Regions from separate parts of the Marinobacter sp. B-12 genome, predicted to be linked through region 1. Evidence: riboswitches for the same ligand, from Rfam matches in the RefSeq annotation. Region 1 holds a riboswitch; the other holds the start of a gene.
The links. A riboswitch is a leader RNA that binds a small molecule or an ion and turns the genes downstream of it on or off. The one in region 1 is predicted to bind cobalamin.

Region 1 (7,886 bases):
TGGTCCGCCTTGCAGAAAGCCCGCTATCTGGATTCGGACGTTGAGTTGAAGCAGGTCTATGCCTATGGCTGGGCCTCGGCCACCGAGCTAAACCGCTACTACTCCGGTGGCGAGGAGGATCTGCAGGCACTTACCGTCGATAACCAGATCCAGGGGGAAGTGACGACCGGCGCGGTGGATCACACCGTGTTGGTGGGGGTGGACTATCAACAGCGTGAAAACGACGTGGTCTGGCCTTCGGGCGCCTTTCCGGCCATCGATGCCTTCAATCCTGAGTACGGGGCTGAACCCACCGCCCTGTATCCTCCGCAGCGCAATCTCCGCAAGCAGAAACAAACCGGGGTCTATCTGCAGGACCAACTGGCTACCGGCGGCTGGCGGCTGACGTTGGGTGGCCGTCACGACTGGGTGGAGATCGAGAACACCAATCGTGACAGCGGTGTCGTGGCAGAGCTGGACGAAACCCAGTTCAGTGGCCGCGCCGGGCTGCTCTACCTGTTCGACAACGGCATCGCCCCCTACGTCTCCTACTCCACGTCGTTTTCGCCCAGTGCCTATACCGACGAGAACGGCGACCTGCTGGCCCCCAGCGAAGGCAAGCAGATTGAAACCGGGCTGAGATACCAGCCAGTGGGAACCACGGATTTGTACACGCTCTCGTTGTTCCGCATCCACCAGGAAAACCTGGCCACCAAGCTGCCGCAGGAGTCCTTCTACCGCAGCATCGGCGAGATTGAGTCGCAGGGTGTGGAGTTGGAGGCCAAAGCACAGCTGACGGAGAACCTGAATGTCCAGGCTGGATATGCGTTCACGGACGTCACCTTTGAGAAGTCCGAAGCCTATCGCGAGGGCAATACCGCCAGCCAGGTGCCGGAACACCAATTGACCCTGTGGGCAGGCTACCGGTTCTCGCAGGGAGTACTCAACGGTGCCAACGCCGGACTGGGTGTCCGTCACATCGCGGACATCTACGCCGATGACGCCAACACCAAAAAAGTGCCGGACTACACCCTGGTGGATCTGGCCCTGGGCTACGATTTCAGCAAGCTTGGCCTGGAAGGCGTTTCTACCCAGCTGAACGTGAACAACCTGCTGGACAAGGAATACGTGGCGTCCTGCTATAACAGTCTGGAGTTCTGTTACTTCGGGGCAGAACGTAACGTTACGGCGTCGGTTTCCTACCGTTTCTGACCCGTAAGCGGAAAGTGATAATGGGCATCATAAACCCTGAGTGCTGAAAATAGAGTCGATTCCGGCCCTGTTTTTAAGTAATATTACGAAACTCTTTTGAGTGGTCGTCCGGCCACTCTTCCTTGTTTCATGTTAAGACCAAATAGGCACTCACCCTGTACCTTTGGGGGATTACCGGTTACACAAATATCAAGGAAGATGCGGGCCTTCTGCCACACAATTCCAACAAACCGTTTACTCAGAAGATTCCCGCAATGCCCACAACCGTTCTCTCCGGCTTTACCCACAACTTCCTGGGTAACGCACCCGCCTGGTACAAACAGGTCATCCTGCTTTTCTTGATCGCCAACCCCCTGATTGTCTGGACCCTTGGCCCGGCGGTTGCCGGTTGGGTGTTGGTGGGAGAGTTTATTTTTACCCTGGCCATGGCGCTGAAGTGTTATCCACTGTTGCCCGGTGGGTTGCTGGCGATTGAAGCCCTGTTAGTGGGGATGACGTCAGCGGACGCGGTGTACCACGAGGTGTTGGTGAACTTCCCGGTCATCCTGCTGCTGATGTTCATGGTGGCTGGCATCTATTTCATGAAAGAGCTGCTGCTGGTGACGTTTACCCAGATCCTGGTGGGTGTGCGCTCAAAATCTGCGTTGTCTCTGCTGTTCTGTGTTGCCGCGGCCGTTCTATCCGCATTCCTGGACGCGCTTACGGTCACCGCCGTCATCATCAGTGTCGCTGTCGGTTTTTACTCGGTGTACCACAAGGTGGCCTCCGGCAAGGGCTATCACCACGCTGATCACAACGCCAACAGCGATGAACACGTGATCGAGCTACACCGGGAAGACCTGGATAAGTTCCGGGCCTTTCTGCGTAGCCTGCTGATGCACGGCGCCATTGGTACGGCACTGGGGGGAGTGGCTACCATGGTGGGCGAGCCCCAGAACCTGTTGATTGCCAAGGTCGTTGGGTGGGACTTTGTCAGTTTCTTCCTGCATATGGCGCCGGTGAGCCTGCCGGTGCTGGTGGCTGGCCTGACTACGTGCTGGCTATTGGAAAAGCTGCGCTGGTTCGGGTATGGCGCCCGCCTGCCGAAGCCCGTTCGCCAGGTACTGGAAGAGTTTGCTGACAACGAGCGCACCAAGCGCACAAAGGCCGACCAGGCTGCCCTGTGGGTGCAGGCGATGGCGGCCCTGGTGCTGGTTGTCGGGCTTGCGTTTCACCTGGCAGAGGTGGGATTGATCGGCCTTCTGGTGATTATCCTGATCACCTCGTTCACCGGTGTTACCGATGAGCACCAGATCGGCAAGGCCTTTCAGGAGTCGCTGCCGTTTACCTCGCTGTTGGTGGTGTTTTTCGCCATTGTCGCGGTGATTCACGAGCAACACCTGTTCAAGCCGATCATCGATTTTGTGCTCAGCCTGCCGCAGGACCAGCAGCCGGGCATGTTCTTTATTGCCAACGGGCTGTTGTCGATGATCAGCGACAATGTGTTCGTAGCCACCGTCTATATCAGTGAAATCAAACAGGCGCTGGATGCTGGCAGTATCGACTACGAGCATTTCCAGGAGCTGGCCATTGCCATCAACACCGGCACCAACCTGCCCAGCGTGGCGACCCCCAACGGCCAGGCGGCGTTTCTGTTCCTGCTGACGTCTGCAATCGCCCCGCTGGTGCGATTGTCCTACGGGCGGATGGTTGTGATGGCGTTTCCCTATACCATCGTTATGGGTACGGTGGGTCTGTTTTGCGTCGTCAATCTGGTTTGACCAGGCTGACATCGCCATACCACGCGGTGGCAGAGGCTCCGGTATTGTCGGAATCCGACATAATGGCCACACCAACGAGTTTCGGTGGCTTGCGGCCAAAGGCCTTGCGGTAGTCCGCGACGATGTCCCGCTCCACCGTGACCCATTCGCCCGTGTTGGTGGCACCGGAGTTCACCGCCACCATCATCGTGGTATCGGTGAAGGGATTGGCAACGATCTCGCCAACCGGCAGCCGGTTGGCCCAGATGTAGTTCAGCGCATTGCCCGGCAGTTCCTCCCCGAACACCACTTCCACGGTCTTGCGTTTGGCGCGCTCGAAAAAGCCGGCTTCGTCCGGCTCGAACTCGAAGGCCACGTAGATTCGTGCAGGGTAGTCATCACCCTGCTTTGTGCGGGCATTTCCCTGCTCATAGACGTTCGACACTTTCCACCGCCAACGCAGGATCAGCGAATCCCCGGGTTCGACGGATACCCTCGCAATCAGCCCGGAGGCGCTGTTCTCCGTGGTGGCCTTGACCACCTGTTCACCGTTGTCGTCCGTCAACAGATAGCGGCTGTGGCGGTCTATATTCGGAAACTTGAGTGGCTCCCAACCTTCGTCCAGCGAGGTCATGGTCGAGAACGCATTAACCAGCGAGGTTTTTCCGGTATCTGCCTGAACCGTGGTTGCCAGAAACATCAGGGCAATAGTGGCAACCAGGTTTTGTCGGGTGTTGTTCATGGATGTCTCCTATGGGTTCTGCTACTGACCGGACACCGTCGAAAAAGTGCCTTGTTGTGATTTATCTTAGCCTATATAGTGTTTATATCCTTGGCTTAGTACCAGATATAGTGAACAAAGGTTGATCAATCTGAGATCGCCCTCGTCATGATGATCGTGGTACCGGGAATCCGGTGAGACTCCGGAACTGACGCGCAGCGGTATTGGGGAACGAGCGTGGCATAAAGACACTGGCGAATGCCGGGAAGTCGCCACGCAAGGCCGAGCCAACAGGTTCACGCCCCTGAGTCCGAAGACCTGCCAGGGAATACAACTGCACCTTCGCGTATCAAGGTGAGCAGATCGGTTTTGCGTTGTCTCTGTTCAGAGCAATGCTCGCCCCTGCGTACGCGAAGGTCTTGGCATAAACGCGTACTCAGGAGCACCGACATGTCCACTGCCACCCTGGCCGAGCCCGGCCAATCTGCCTCAACCAACACTGCCTCCCTACAGGTTATTAAACGTAATGGCGCCCTGGTTGGATTCGACGCCAGCAAAATCAGTGTTGCCGTGACCAAAGCGTTTCTTGCCGTCGAAGGCGATGATGCGGCAGGCTCGGCCCGTATCCACGATTCCGTGGAACAGGTTACCCATCAGGTCATGCAGGCCATCAGCCGACGCTTGAAAGCCGGCGGCAAGGTGCACATTGAAGATATCCAGGACCAGGTGGAGCTGGCGCTGATGCGGGCGGAGGAGCAGAAAGTGGCTCGCGCCTACGTGCTCTACCGGGAAGCCCATGCCCAGGAGCGGGCCAGCCTGGCGCCGGTGGAGGCCCATCCCACGTTAACGGTGAAAAAAACCAACGGTGAGGCCGCGCCGCTGGATCTGGGACTGATGAAGGTCCAGGTGGAGCGTGCCAGTCAGGGATTGGAGGGCATCAATGGCGAATCCCTGGTGGAAGGGGCGCTGCGGAACCTGTACGACGGTATTGCCGAGGAAGAGGTGTTGTCCGCCCTGATCATGACCGCCCGTGGCCGCATCGAACAGGAACCGGACTACAGTGCCGTGACCGCTCGTCTGCTGCTGGAACAACTGCGGCTGGAAACCGCGACCGCCCTCAAGCTGCCCCTCAGCCTGCCGTTGGCGGAAATATACCCGCAGGCCCTGAGCAGCTTCATTGAGCAGGGTATCCACTACGAACTGCTGGATGACGCCATGGCGGCGTTCGACCTGGAACGCCTGGGTGCTGCCCTCAAGCCGGAGCGGGACGATCAGTTTGGCTTCCTGGGCCTGCAGACCCTCTACGACCGTTATTTCCTCAACTGGAAAGGTGACCGGCTGGAATTGCCCCAAGTTTTCTTCATGCGCGTGTCCATGGGTCTGGCATTGCAGGAAGATGACCCTAATACACGGGCCATAGAGTTCTATGATCTGTTGTCGTCCTTCGACTACATGGCCTCCACGCCGACCCTGTTCAACAGTGGTACCCGCCATTCCCAGCTTTCATCCTGCTACCTCACCACCGTTCAGGATGACCTGGAGGGCATCTACGGCGCCATCCGCGACAACGCCATGCTGTCCAAATGGGCCGGCGGTCTGGGTAACGACTGGACGCCAGTCAGGGCTTTGGGCTCCCACATCAAGGGGACCAACGGCAGCAGCCAGGGCGTGGTGCCATTCCTGAAAGTGGTGAACGACACGGCGGTGGCGGTGAATCAGGGTGGCAAGCGCAAGGGTGCCGTGTGTGCTTATCTGGAAAGCTGGCACCTGGATATCGAGGAGTTCCTGGAGCTGCGCAAGAACACCGGCGATGAACGTCGTCGTACTCACGACATGAACACCGCTAACTGGGTACCGGACCTGCTGATCGAACGCATGCGCAGTGATCAGGACTGGACCCTGTTCTCGCCAAACGACACTCCGGACCTGCATGACCTGTACGGCAACGCCTTCAGGGAGCGGTACCAGGAATACGAAGCGATGGCGGCCAGGGGCGAGATTACTCTGTTCAAGACGGTGTCCGCCAAACAGCTCTGGCGCAAGATGCTGACCGTGCTGTTCGAGACCGGTCATCCGTGGATTACCTTCAAGGACCCGTGCAACCTGCGTTCGCCTCAGCAGCATTGGGGCGTGGTGCACAGCTCCAATCTATGCACCGAAATCACCCTGAACACCAGTGCGGATGAAATCGCGGTCTGCAACCTGGGCTCGATCAATCTGGCGGCTCATGTCCACAACGGTGGGCTCGACGTCCAGCGCCTCGAACGCACGGTCAATACCGCAGTCCGAATGCTTGATAACGTGGTCGACATCAATTACTACGCGGTCCCACAGGCCAGGAACTCGAATTTCAAGCATCGGCCTGTTGGTCTCGGCCTGATGGGCTTCCAGGATGCGTTGTATCGACTCAATCTGCCCTATACCGGCGCGGAAGCGGTGGAGTTTGCCGATGTGGCGATGGAGCAGATCAGTTATTTCGCGATCCGGGCCTCGGCGGTGTTGGCCGGCGAACGCGGTGCCTATGAGACCTATGAGGGCTCACTGTGGCACGAGGGGATCTTACCCATTGATTCCATCAACCTGCTAAAGGCGAACCGTCGTGAGGGCGATTTGAGCCTTAACACCGACACGCGCCTCGACTGGACTCCCGTGCGGGAGCTCATCGCCCGCAATGGCATGCGTAACAGCAATGTGATGGCCATTGCGCCAACGGCGACCATTTCCAACATCGTCGGTGTCTCCCAGTCCATCGAACCGGCGTACCAGAACCTGTTCGTGAAATCGAACCTCTCCGGCGAGTTCACGGTGGTTAATCCATCGCTGGTTCGTGATCTGAAAGCAGAGGGTTTGTGGGACAACGTGATGGTCAACGATCTCAAGTACTTCGATGGCAGTGTGCAGCAGATTGACCGGATTCCGGCAGCACTGAAGGCCCGCTACGCCACCGCCTTTGAGATCGATGCCCGCTGGCTGGTGGAGGCGGCGGCGAGGCGTCAGAAATGGCTGGATCAGGCCCAGAGCCTGAACCTCTACATGGCGGAGCCCAGCGGCAAGAAGCTGGACGAGTTGTACCAGCTGGCCTGGGAACGGGGGCTGAAAACCACCTATTACCTGCGCTCTCTGGGGGCCACAGGTGCCGAAAAAACCGCGCCGGTAGCAGCACCGCAACCACAGGTATGCAGCATTGATGAGCCGGACTGCGAAGCCTGCCAGTAAATCCGACCGCCACCAAGATTCTAGAGGTAGACAGATGCTTAACTGGGACGACGAACCAAACACCCAAACCCGCCCGGGCGCCCAGGAGGGTCCGGCCCCGGTCAATGTCGATGACAAACGCGTTATCAACGGCGAAACCGACATCAATCAGCTGGCACCCTTCAAGTATCCCTGGGCCTGGGAATACTTCATGAATGCCAACAAGAACCACTGGACACCGTTGGATGTGAACATGGCGCAGGACGTTCACGACTACCACCACCGCCTGTCCGCCCCGGAAAAGCACGTGTATGAGAACGTGCTGGCGTACCTCACCACCTCCGACATCCTGGCGATGCGTAACATCGGCCTGGCGGTGATGGAGAAAATGAGTGCTCCGGAATTGCAGATTTACCAGGCGCGGCAGGTGTACGAGGAAGCCATGCACACCTGGGCCTACCAGCACTGCATTGAAACCCTCAACCTGGACCAGAGCGAGATCTACAACCGCTATCGGGTGGTTCCAGCCATCAACGGCAAGATCCAGATGGCCAACCGGCGGCTGGATGCCGCCATGCGCTCTGACATGAACCTGCGTAACAAGGACGACCTGCAGGAATTCATCATGTCATACCTGTTCTTCGCAGCGGTATTTGAGGGTGCCTGGTTCTACAACGGCTTCAGCCCGATCTTCGCACTGCAGCGCCGGGGCCTGATGCGGGGCACCGGTGAGCAACTGCAGTACATCCTGAGGGACGAAGCCATGCACTTCTCGTTCGGGCTGAAAGTGGTGAATCAGATCCTGGAAGAGGAAAACATCACCCTGGACCCCAAAGCCGTGCGTGATATGTGGGACGAGTCCGAAGCCGCTGAAACCGCATACGCCAACTACATCCTGCGGGATCCGATTCTGGGCTATTCCGCGGAGTACCACAGCGAGCAGTTTCGTTTTGTGGCCAATCGCCGGGCCAGAACCGTGGGCCTGGAAGAACCGTTCCCGGGCGCGAAGAACGTCTCACCCTGGCTGGATGAGCAGGCCA
Region 2 (7,886 bases), on a different contig from region 1:
GCGAACGGCGGCCTGCTCGCCCACAGCACGCTCAATCCGGCCCACCTGCTCTCCGAAAACCGCCGCCATCAATAAGGCATCGGCCTGGCTCACCAGATCGTCGAGAGCGCTGTTGTCCAGGTTTGCCAATTGCTCCGGTGTCCGCAGAACAATGCGGTGATCTGGCTGGGCCGCCAGAAAGCGTTCCGCACCAGCAGCCATCTCTGCAGCGGAACGCTCAGACACTACCCCAAATACCGTGGCCCCGGACACTGGTTGGGACAGCATCAACAGAAGCCCGGAAAGGCAGCCGAACAACGGGCGGCACAGAGACCGATACAGGCGCTCAATCATGTCCCTACCTTTCACCATGGCTGATCATAGGTCGTAGCGAATCGTCAACATTGCGGTGCGGCCAGCGGCTATGTATGCACGTCCGTCGAAGCGCTGCGCCGTGGAGTATTCTCTATCCAGCACATTGTCGACTGTCAGGTTCGTGGTCCAGTGCCTGTCAATTTCCCACTTAGCCCGCAGGTCCCAAGTGACAAAGCCCGCGATGCGCTCTTCATTATCGGCGTCGTCGTAGCGATACCCCTGGCCTTTCACAGTGGTCCCCAGCGACACACGGCCGAAGTCCCGATCCAGATCCACCCGGAACTGTTTTGCGCTACGGCGACGAATTCGATTGTCGGTTTCACGGTTGCGAGGGTCGGTGACCGAGGCAGCTGCCTGAACCGTCCACTCCTCCAATTCCAGACCAGCACTCAGCTCTATCCCCCGAATACGTGCTTCGTTTACGTTGAACGGTGCAAACCGTCCGTCCTTGAAGGTAAATACAATCAGATCATCAGCGTCGGTCTGATAAATCGCGGCATCCCAGAACCAACGTGTGTAGTTCCCTCCAATACCGAACTCGACGCTACCGGCGGTTTCCGGTTGCAGATCCGCATTACCAAAATTGGGGAAGTAGAGGTCATTGAAGGTGGGCGCCCGGAAAGACGTACTGTAACTGACCCGAGCCCGATGATTCCGGTCCAGATCAACCCCCATGGCAACGGCGCCGGTTTCTTCACGTCCGAAAGCTTCGTTGTCGTCCGCCCGCAAGCTCAGTTGAAAGTCGGTCGGTCCGAAATTCAACAGAGCCTGACCGAAAACGGCGGCATTGGTGCGGCTGGATTCGTCATATTCGGTGGTACTGTCAACTTCATCTACCAGCAGTTCGCCACCAACGATGTATTCGTGACGCCCAATACTGATCTGATTCTCCCAGCGCGCGCTGCGAGTTTTAGTATCGAAGGTGCTGTTGCCGAAGGTATCGCGGTTGTCGGATTCGTCGAGGGATTCCGCCAGCAGGATGCGGCTGCGCCAATAGTCGCTGATGGGTGTGTCCAGGCGGAAACCGAGGGTCTGGATGGTAAAATCGGTGTCACCCCCCTCAAATTCAGTGTTGCCCTGGGCACGCATGAGGACAACGCCGGCTTCCCCACCGGAGTCGAACTGGTGAGCAACGGACGCAAGCGCAGACGTGTTTCTATAGCCTTTGTCTTCACCCCCTTCCACGACGGCCGTACCGTCGGTTTCCAGATGGCTCGCGCTCAGGCTGTATTTCATCCGGCCTTCCGTACCGGCCGCACCGGCCACATACTCCTGGGTGTTAAAGTTGCCACCGCCAGCCTGAACCCAGCCTTCATTCCCCGTTTCTGCACTATGAGTGAAGGCCTGGATAACACCGCCTACGGCATCGGCCCCGTAGAGATTACTGCGGGAGCCACGAACAATTTCTACCCGCTCCACCATCTGTGGTGGAAAATATTGCCAGGCGGTACTGCCGGTAGTGGCGGAGCGAAGGCGCACACCATCCACCAGGAATACAGTGGATTCACTGCCGGTACCCCGGGTGAAAACGCTGATGTTCTTACCAAAAGAACCATTGCTGGTAATGTCCAGACCAGGCTGGCCCACCAGCAGCTCCTCAAATGTCTGGGGCTGCAGGCGCTGGATATCTTCGTCATCAATTACAGTGACAGAGGAGTCACTCTCGCCCCGGGTCTTCGGGCCGAGCGTAGCCGTTACAACAATGGGATCAAGGGCAGCAACGGTATACTCCTCATCGGCCAGTGCGTCGGAAACTGGCAGGAAAACGAAGGGTAGGCCGAACAACAGAACCGGCACGGATTTCAGATCACTCATAATCAACACTCGCTGGCAAACCACGCGCACCCGCGTGATGGTTATTGTGTTGCGGAGTTTGAGTATGAGATTGGGGAGGCAGGATACGAGTCAGGGTACGGGTGTGAGACCGACGCAACTCTCCCACCGCCGTCGCCCTCCGCAACTTCCGGTGTGTATTCAGGCCGGTCTCCGGGCTTGCGAGTGGATCAGCCGATGGGCCGGTCCGGGGCAATCACCTTCCCATGCATGACGCACAGTGGCTTTTTTCGATTGCCTTTAGCTCGCTTACCGTTGCGGGGGCAGCGTCGGACTTTAACCGACTTCCCGTTTTACGCTTTCCGGCGGGGATACCGCAAAAAAGCGTTACCTGAACACGGTGTTCATCGAATCGGGCGCCAAACTAGCAGCCCTTATGTGCTAAATCAATACAGATGGCTTAAATACAGCGCCTGGTCTAACCGGGTCCATTCCGGTTCCGAACCGGGCAATCCAAAACGCAGCGCTGCAGGATTCTCAAACTCCCGAACGAGGATTCCCCGCCGTGCGAGCTCGTCTGCAATGTCCGCCGCCCGGTCATGCCGAACGTACCTAAAAAGCGCCGTTCCAGAAGCTCCTTCAAAGCCATGCTTCGACAGGCAGTCCGCCAACCGCTGGCTTTCACTGTGCAGTCGCTCTATCGTCGCAGCTTGCCATTGGGTGTCCGCCAGCGCCTGGCCCATGACTGATCGCGCGGGGCCGCTGATTGACCAGGGCCCGATCATTGCGCGCAATCGGCGAATAATATCCGGGTCTCCCACCGCAGCTCCGGCCCGCAAGCCCGCCAGGCCGAAAAACTTCCCCAGGGATCTCAGGACGACAAGACCGGGTAAGTCGGTCGCATTCCCCACACTGAGCTCCGGGGTGGCATCGACGAACGCTTCGTCCACAATCAGCCACCCGCCACGACGCTGAAGCCGCTGATGCCAGCCCAGCAATCGGCCCGGCTCAACAGCCTGGCCAGTGGGATTGTTTGGATTGATCCACACCAGCACGTCCAGTTCATCCAGCCAGCTTTCGTCATCGTCCTCTCGCAGATCGTTGCCAATCTCGATCACGCGATGGCCGGCAACGGCCCAGTTGTGACCATGCTCCTGATAACCTGGCGACGGCACACCAACCCGGCAAGGCTGTCGTAGACGGGGCAAATGCATAATTGCCGCCTGGCTGCCGGCCAGGGCCATACATGCGGCAAGCTTCGGCGCACCCACCCACTGCCTGACAAGGTGCTCCAGGCCATCATCAGGCTCCGGCAGGCGACGCCAGACCTCGTCCGGGATCGCCGGAACAGGCCACCCATGCGGATTGATACCGGTGGACAGGTCCAGCCATTGACCCAACGGGATTCCCCGCGTCTTCGCAGCGGCGCGTAGTCGGCCACCATGCTCAGGCGTCGACAAACTCACGCTTCAGTGCCCTGCTCGTGGGCTAGCATTATTTACCCGGCACCCAAAGCACATCGTCCTTACCCTGGTTATTCGCGTGCCTGGCAAGGACGAAGAGTAAATCGGACAGCCGGTTCATGTATTCCAGAACCAACCGGCTGATGTTCTGCTCCTCCTGCAGGTGCGCAATGATTCGCTCAGCCCGCCGCGTCACGGTACGCGCATGGTGTAGGTGCGTTGCGGCTGCATTGCCCGCGGGCAGGATAAAGGAGCGAAGCGACGGAATATCCGCATTGAACCGGTCGATCTCCTGCTCAAGCTCAACGGTCTTGCCCTCGGCAAGCCTCAGTGGCGGGTATTTCGGGTTTTCGACGATCGGGGTGCACAGATCCGCCCCGACATCGAACAGATCGTTCTGGATGCGTGCCAGTATAACGTCCAGTTCGCCGTCCACATGCAGCCGCGCGAGACCAATCACTGCGTTGGCCTCATCCACTGTGCCGTAGGCCTCCACACGCAGGTCATGCTTGGCGACGCGACTACCGTCGCCAAGACCGGTATCGCCCTTGTCTCCGGTTTTCGTATAGATCTTGGTGAGCCTGACCATTCATCTCTCCCGTGAACCGGTTCTGTCAGTATCCGAAGCCGGTCAGATTACAGGTTTTTCGCGATAGGTTCCCCATATCCCTTTCAGGGTTTCAACAATATCGCCCATCGAGGCGCCCTCTTTCACCAACTCAATGGTGATGGGCATGAGATTGGCCGACTCATCCTCGGCCTGCTCTTTCAGTTGCCTGAGCATACTCTGGACTTTTTCCTCGTCGCGATTGTCCTTGACCCGGTTCACGCGTTCAATCTGCCGGCGTTCTGTTTCCGGATCGTGGGGATGGGTTTCGATCTCGACATCCTCTTCGTCCTGCACGAACATGTTGACACCGATAACCGGCCGCTCACCACTGGCCTTACGCAAGGCAAAATCGTAGGCGGAATCGGAGATGCCTCTCTGAAAGTAACCATCATCGATGCACTGAAGCGTGCCTCCGAGTTCCTCAACTTCATCGATAATCTTCCAGACTTCCTTCTCGATCTCATCGGTAAGATTCTCGACGTAGTAGGAGCCACCCAACGGGTCCACCACCTGGGTGATGTTGGTCTCGTAAGCGATGATCTGCTGGGTCCGCAGGGCGATACGCATCGCCTCTTCCGTTGGAATGGCGAAGGCTTCATCCATGCCGTTGGTGTGCAGGGATTGGGCGCCACCCAGTACCGCAGAAAGTGCCTGAAGCGCGGTACGGATCGGGTTGATGGTGTACTGCGGTTTGGTCAGGGTTGCCGCGGCAGTCTGGGCGTGAAAACGAAGCCGGCTGGCTTCCGGTTTCGTGGCGCCAAACTTTTCTCGCATGATTTTGGCGTACACGCGACGGGCTGCGCGGAACTTGGCAATCTCCTCGAAGAAATCCGCCTGGCTGACGAAGAAAAAGGACAGCCGCGGCCCGAAGTCGTTCACATCCACACCCGCGTCTATGGCGGTCCTGACATACTCCATGGTGGTCGCCATGGTATACGCCACTTCCTGGACCGCCGTCGAACCGGCCTCAGAAATGTGATAGCCGGAGATGTTGATGGGGTTGTACCGCTTCATGTTTTCGGAGCCGTACTGAATGCAGTCTCGCACCAGGCGAACCGACGGCCGCACCGGGAATATCCATTCCTTCTGGGCGATGTACTCCTTGAGAATGTCGTTCTGGATGGTGCCCGACAGGTCATTGAGATCGTATCCCCGCTTCTGCGCCAGGGCGATGTACATGGCGTAGAGAATCCAGGCTGACGGATTGATGGTCATGGATACCGAGATCTTGGTCAGATCGATGTCGTCGAACAATTCCTCCATGTCAGCAAGGGTGTCAATGGCAACGCCTTCACGACCTACCTCACCCTGGCTCATGGCATGGCTGGAGTCGTAGCCCATCAGGGTCGGCATATCGAAGTCGATCGACAGGCCGGTCTGCCCTTGGGCGATCAGGTACTTGAAGCGACCGTTGGTTTCTCTAGCCGTACCGAAGCCGGCAATCTGGCGCATGGTCCAGTTCCTGCCCCGATACATGGTGGGGTACGGCCCCCGGGTAAAGGGATACTGCCCGGGAAAACCAATGTCCTCGAAGGGGGTGTTTTTGACATCCAATGGTGTGTAGGTGCGTTTCGTCGGCATTCCAGACGCAGTGACGTACTCCGGTTTGCTCTCCGGCGCCCGCTTGATAAAGGACGACACTTCGTTCTGTTCCCACTGATCAAACTCTTTCTCAATGTGCTTCAGTGCAGCTGGGTCATACTGGTCAGTGCGCTTCATGAATAGTCTCCTTCATGGCTTTTAACAAGGTCACCGCGGCTCCATGGGGGTCCAGTTCGCGCTGGGTAACCTTCTTGAGCAGCTCTTCGGTCTGCGACCTGCTGTCACGTGCAAAATTATCCCGGACAATCTCTTCCGCAACCTTCACCACCCGCGTTAACGCAATCTGGTGCCGCCGTTGGGTGATCTCGCCACTTTTTTCCAGGTGTTCCGCGTGGCGATCAATGGCGGCCATCAACTCTTTAAAGCCGCTATGCTTTTCGGAACTGGTCGGCACCACCGGCACCCGCCAGATTCCCTCGCCCGGCTCCAGGCTCATCATCAGCATGGCCTTGAGTTCCTGAATGGTTTTGTTGGCATCCGGCCGGTCGGCCTTGCTCACCACATGGACATCGGCGATTTCCAGAACGCCAGCCTTGATGGCCTGAATGTCGTCGCCCAGCCCGGGCGCGTTGACGACCACGGTCGTGTGGGCGGCGCGGACAATATCGACCTCGTCCTGCCCCACCCCGACCGTCTCGATCAGGACCACGTCAAAGCCGCCGGCATCCAGAAGGTCAACCGCATCCAGGGCTGGCCTGGCAAGACCGCCCAGGGTTCCCCGGGTAGCCATGCTGCGGATGAAAACACCTGGGTCGGACACAAGGTCGCCCATGCGAATACGGTCACCGAGGATCGCACCGCCGGAATACGGGCTGGAAGGATCAATAGCAACCACGCCAACCTTGCGGCCGCTGGCCCGGTACTCCTGGACCAGTTGCGTGACAAGGGTGGATTTCCCTGCTCCCGGCACACCGGTAATGCCCACCACATGGGCGTTGCCAGTCGCTTTGTAAAGCTCCGCCAGGGCTTCGCGCACCTCAGCGTCACCGCCGTTTTCAACACGGGTAATCAACCGGGCGATAGCGCGAAGATGTCCTTCCCGCACGCGTTCAGCGAGCTTCATCGAGGGTATGCGGTTAATCATTTAACCCCCTTGCTTCTGGTTGAGGCTCTGGTAAAGGTCCCGGTCGTCAACGACACGCTGGGCTTTGAAGTCAGTACGAGGGAAGGTTTCTGGGTCAACCATGACAACCCGTGCCCGCACACCCAGCACTCGGCTCAGTTCAGCCTCCGCCTTCTCACCCAGGGATCTGACCGCTTCCGGCCCCCTGCCAGCGACCTCCTGGTTAAACTCCGCTTTGACAGCCAACTCATCCATAGAGCCGCCCCGTGAAATGATGATCCGGTGCTCACCGCCATAACCGGAAAGGCCTTCCAGAACTTCCGCAATGGCGCTGGGATACACGTTTTCACCGCGTATCTGGAACATGTCATCGATCCGGCCGTAGATGCCTTTCGGCAGTCTGGGATAGGTACGACCACAAGGATTGTCTTCCATCACCCAATGAGTCAGATCGCCGGACACCATCCGGATCATCGGCTGGGACGTTCTCTCGAGATGGGTGTAGATCGGCGTTCCCTGATCGCCGTATGGCACCCGGCGAAGGGTGTTGGGGTCCGCCACTTCGGTGTAGACCATGTCCTGCCAAAGCAGCATGCCCTCGGTCTCTGCGCTGCCAGAGGCGTGCATCCAGGGCGTCAGCTCCGCCATGGTTCCGCAGTCAACTACCTTGGCACCGTAGATACCCTGAATCTTGTCCCGGATCGACGGAATAGAGCCACCCGGTTCACCAGAGAAAAACAGCACCTTGATACCGAATTCTCTCGGATCCACCCCTTCCTCGCGGGCCACTTCTGCCAGCCTTAACGCGTATGACGGTGTTGAATACAGCCCGGCAGGTTTCATCATTCCGAGCCAGGTTACCGCTCGAGCGGTCATCCCGGGCGCACCAGCGCCGAAGGGAAAAGCTTTGCACCCCAGTCTTTCAGCCCCCATCAACGCCCCCCATGACCCCATGTAAAGGCTCAGGATCGCTGCCACAAACACCGTGTCACCGGGGCGCAACCCCATACCCCACATAATC

Region 2: it holds a riboswitch for cobalamin, as region 1 does, so the genes downstream of both, AC13D2_RS08980 (TonB-dependent receptor plug domain-containing protein) here and AC13D2_RS19680 (ribonucleoside-diphosphate reductase subunit alpha) in region 1, are expected to answer to the same signal.

What each region holds. Positions count from the first base shown of each region.
Region 1 covers NZ_JBSXOB010000064.1:188,723-196,608, forward strand. The annotation lists gene AC13D2_RS19665 (TonB-dependent siderophore receptor) at 1-1,191, shown strand, start outside; gene nhaB (sodium/proton antiporter NhaB) at 1,446-2,951, shown strand; gene AC13D2_RS19675 (DUF3047 domain-containing protein) at 2,938-3,672, opposite strand; cobalamin riboswitch at 3,798-3,991, shown strand; gene AC13D2_RS19680 (ribonucleoside-diphosphate reductase subunit alpha) at 4,102-6,867, shown strand; gene AC13D2_RS19685 (ribonucleotide-diphosphate reductase subunit beta) at 6,839-7,886, shown strand, end outside.
Region 2 covers NZ_JBSXOB010000048.1:93,360-101,245, reverse strand. The annotation lists gene AC13D2_RS08985 (cobaltochelatase subunit CobN) at 1-333, opposite strand, end outside; gene AC13D2_RS08980 (TonB-dependent receptor plug domain-containing protein) at 358-2,169, opposite strand; cobalamin riboswitch at 2,325-2,526, opposite strand; gene cobD (threonine-phosphate decarboxylase CobD) at 2,574-3,593, opposite strand; gene AC13D2_RS08970 (cob(I)yrinic acid a,c-diamide adenosyltransferase) at 3,622-4,179, opposite strand; gene AC13D2_RS08965 (methylmalonyl-CoA mutase family protein) at 4,222-5,919, opposite strand; gene meaB (methylmalonyl Co-A mutase-associated GTPase MeaB) at 5,906-6,886, opposite strand; gene AC13D2_RS08955 (phenylacetate--CoA ligase family protein) at 6,887-7,886, opposite strand, start outside.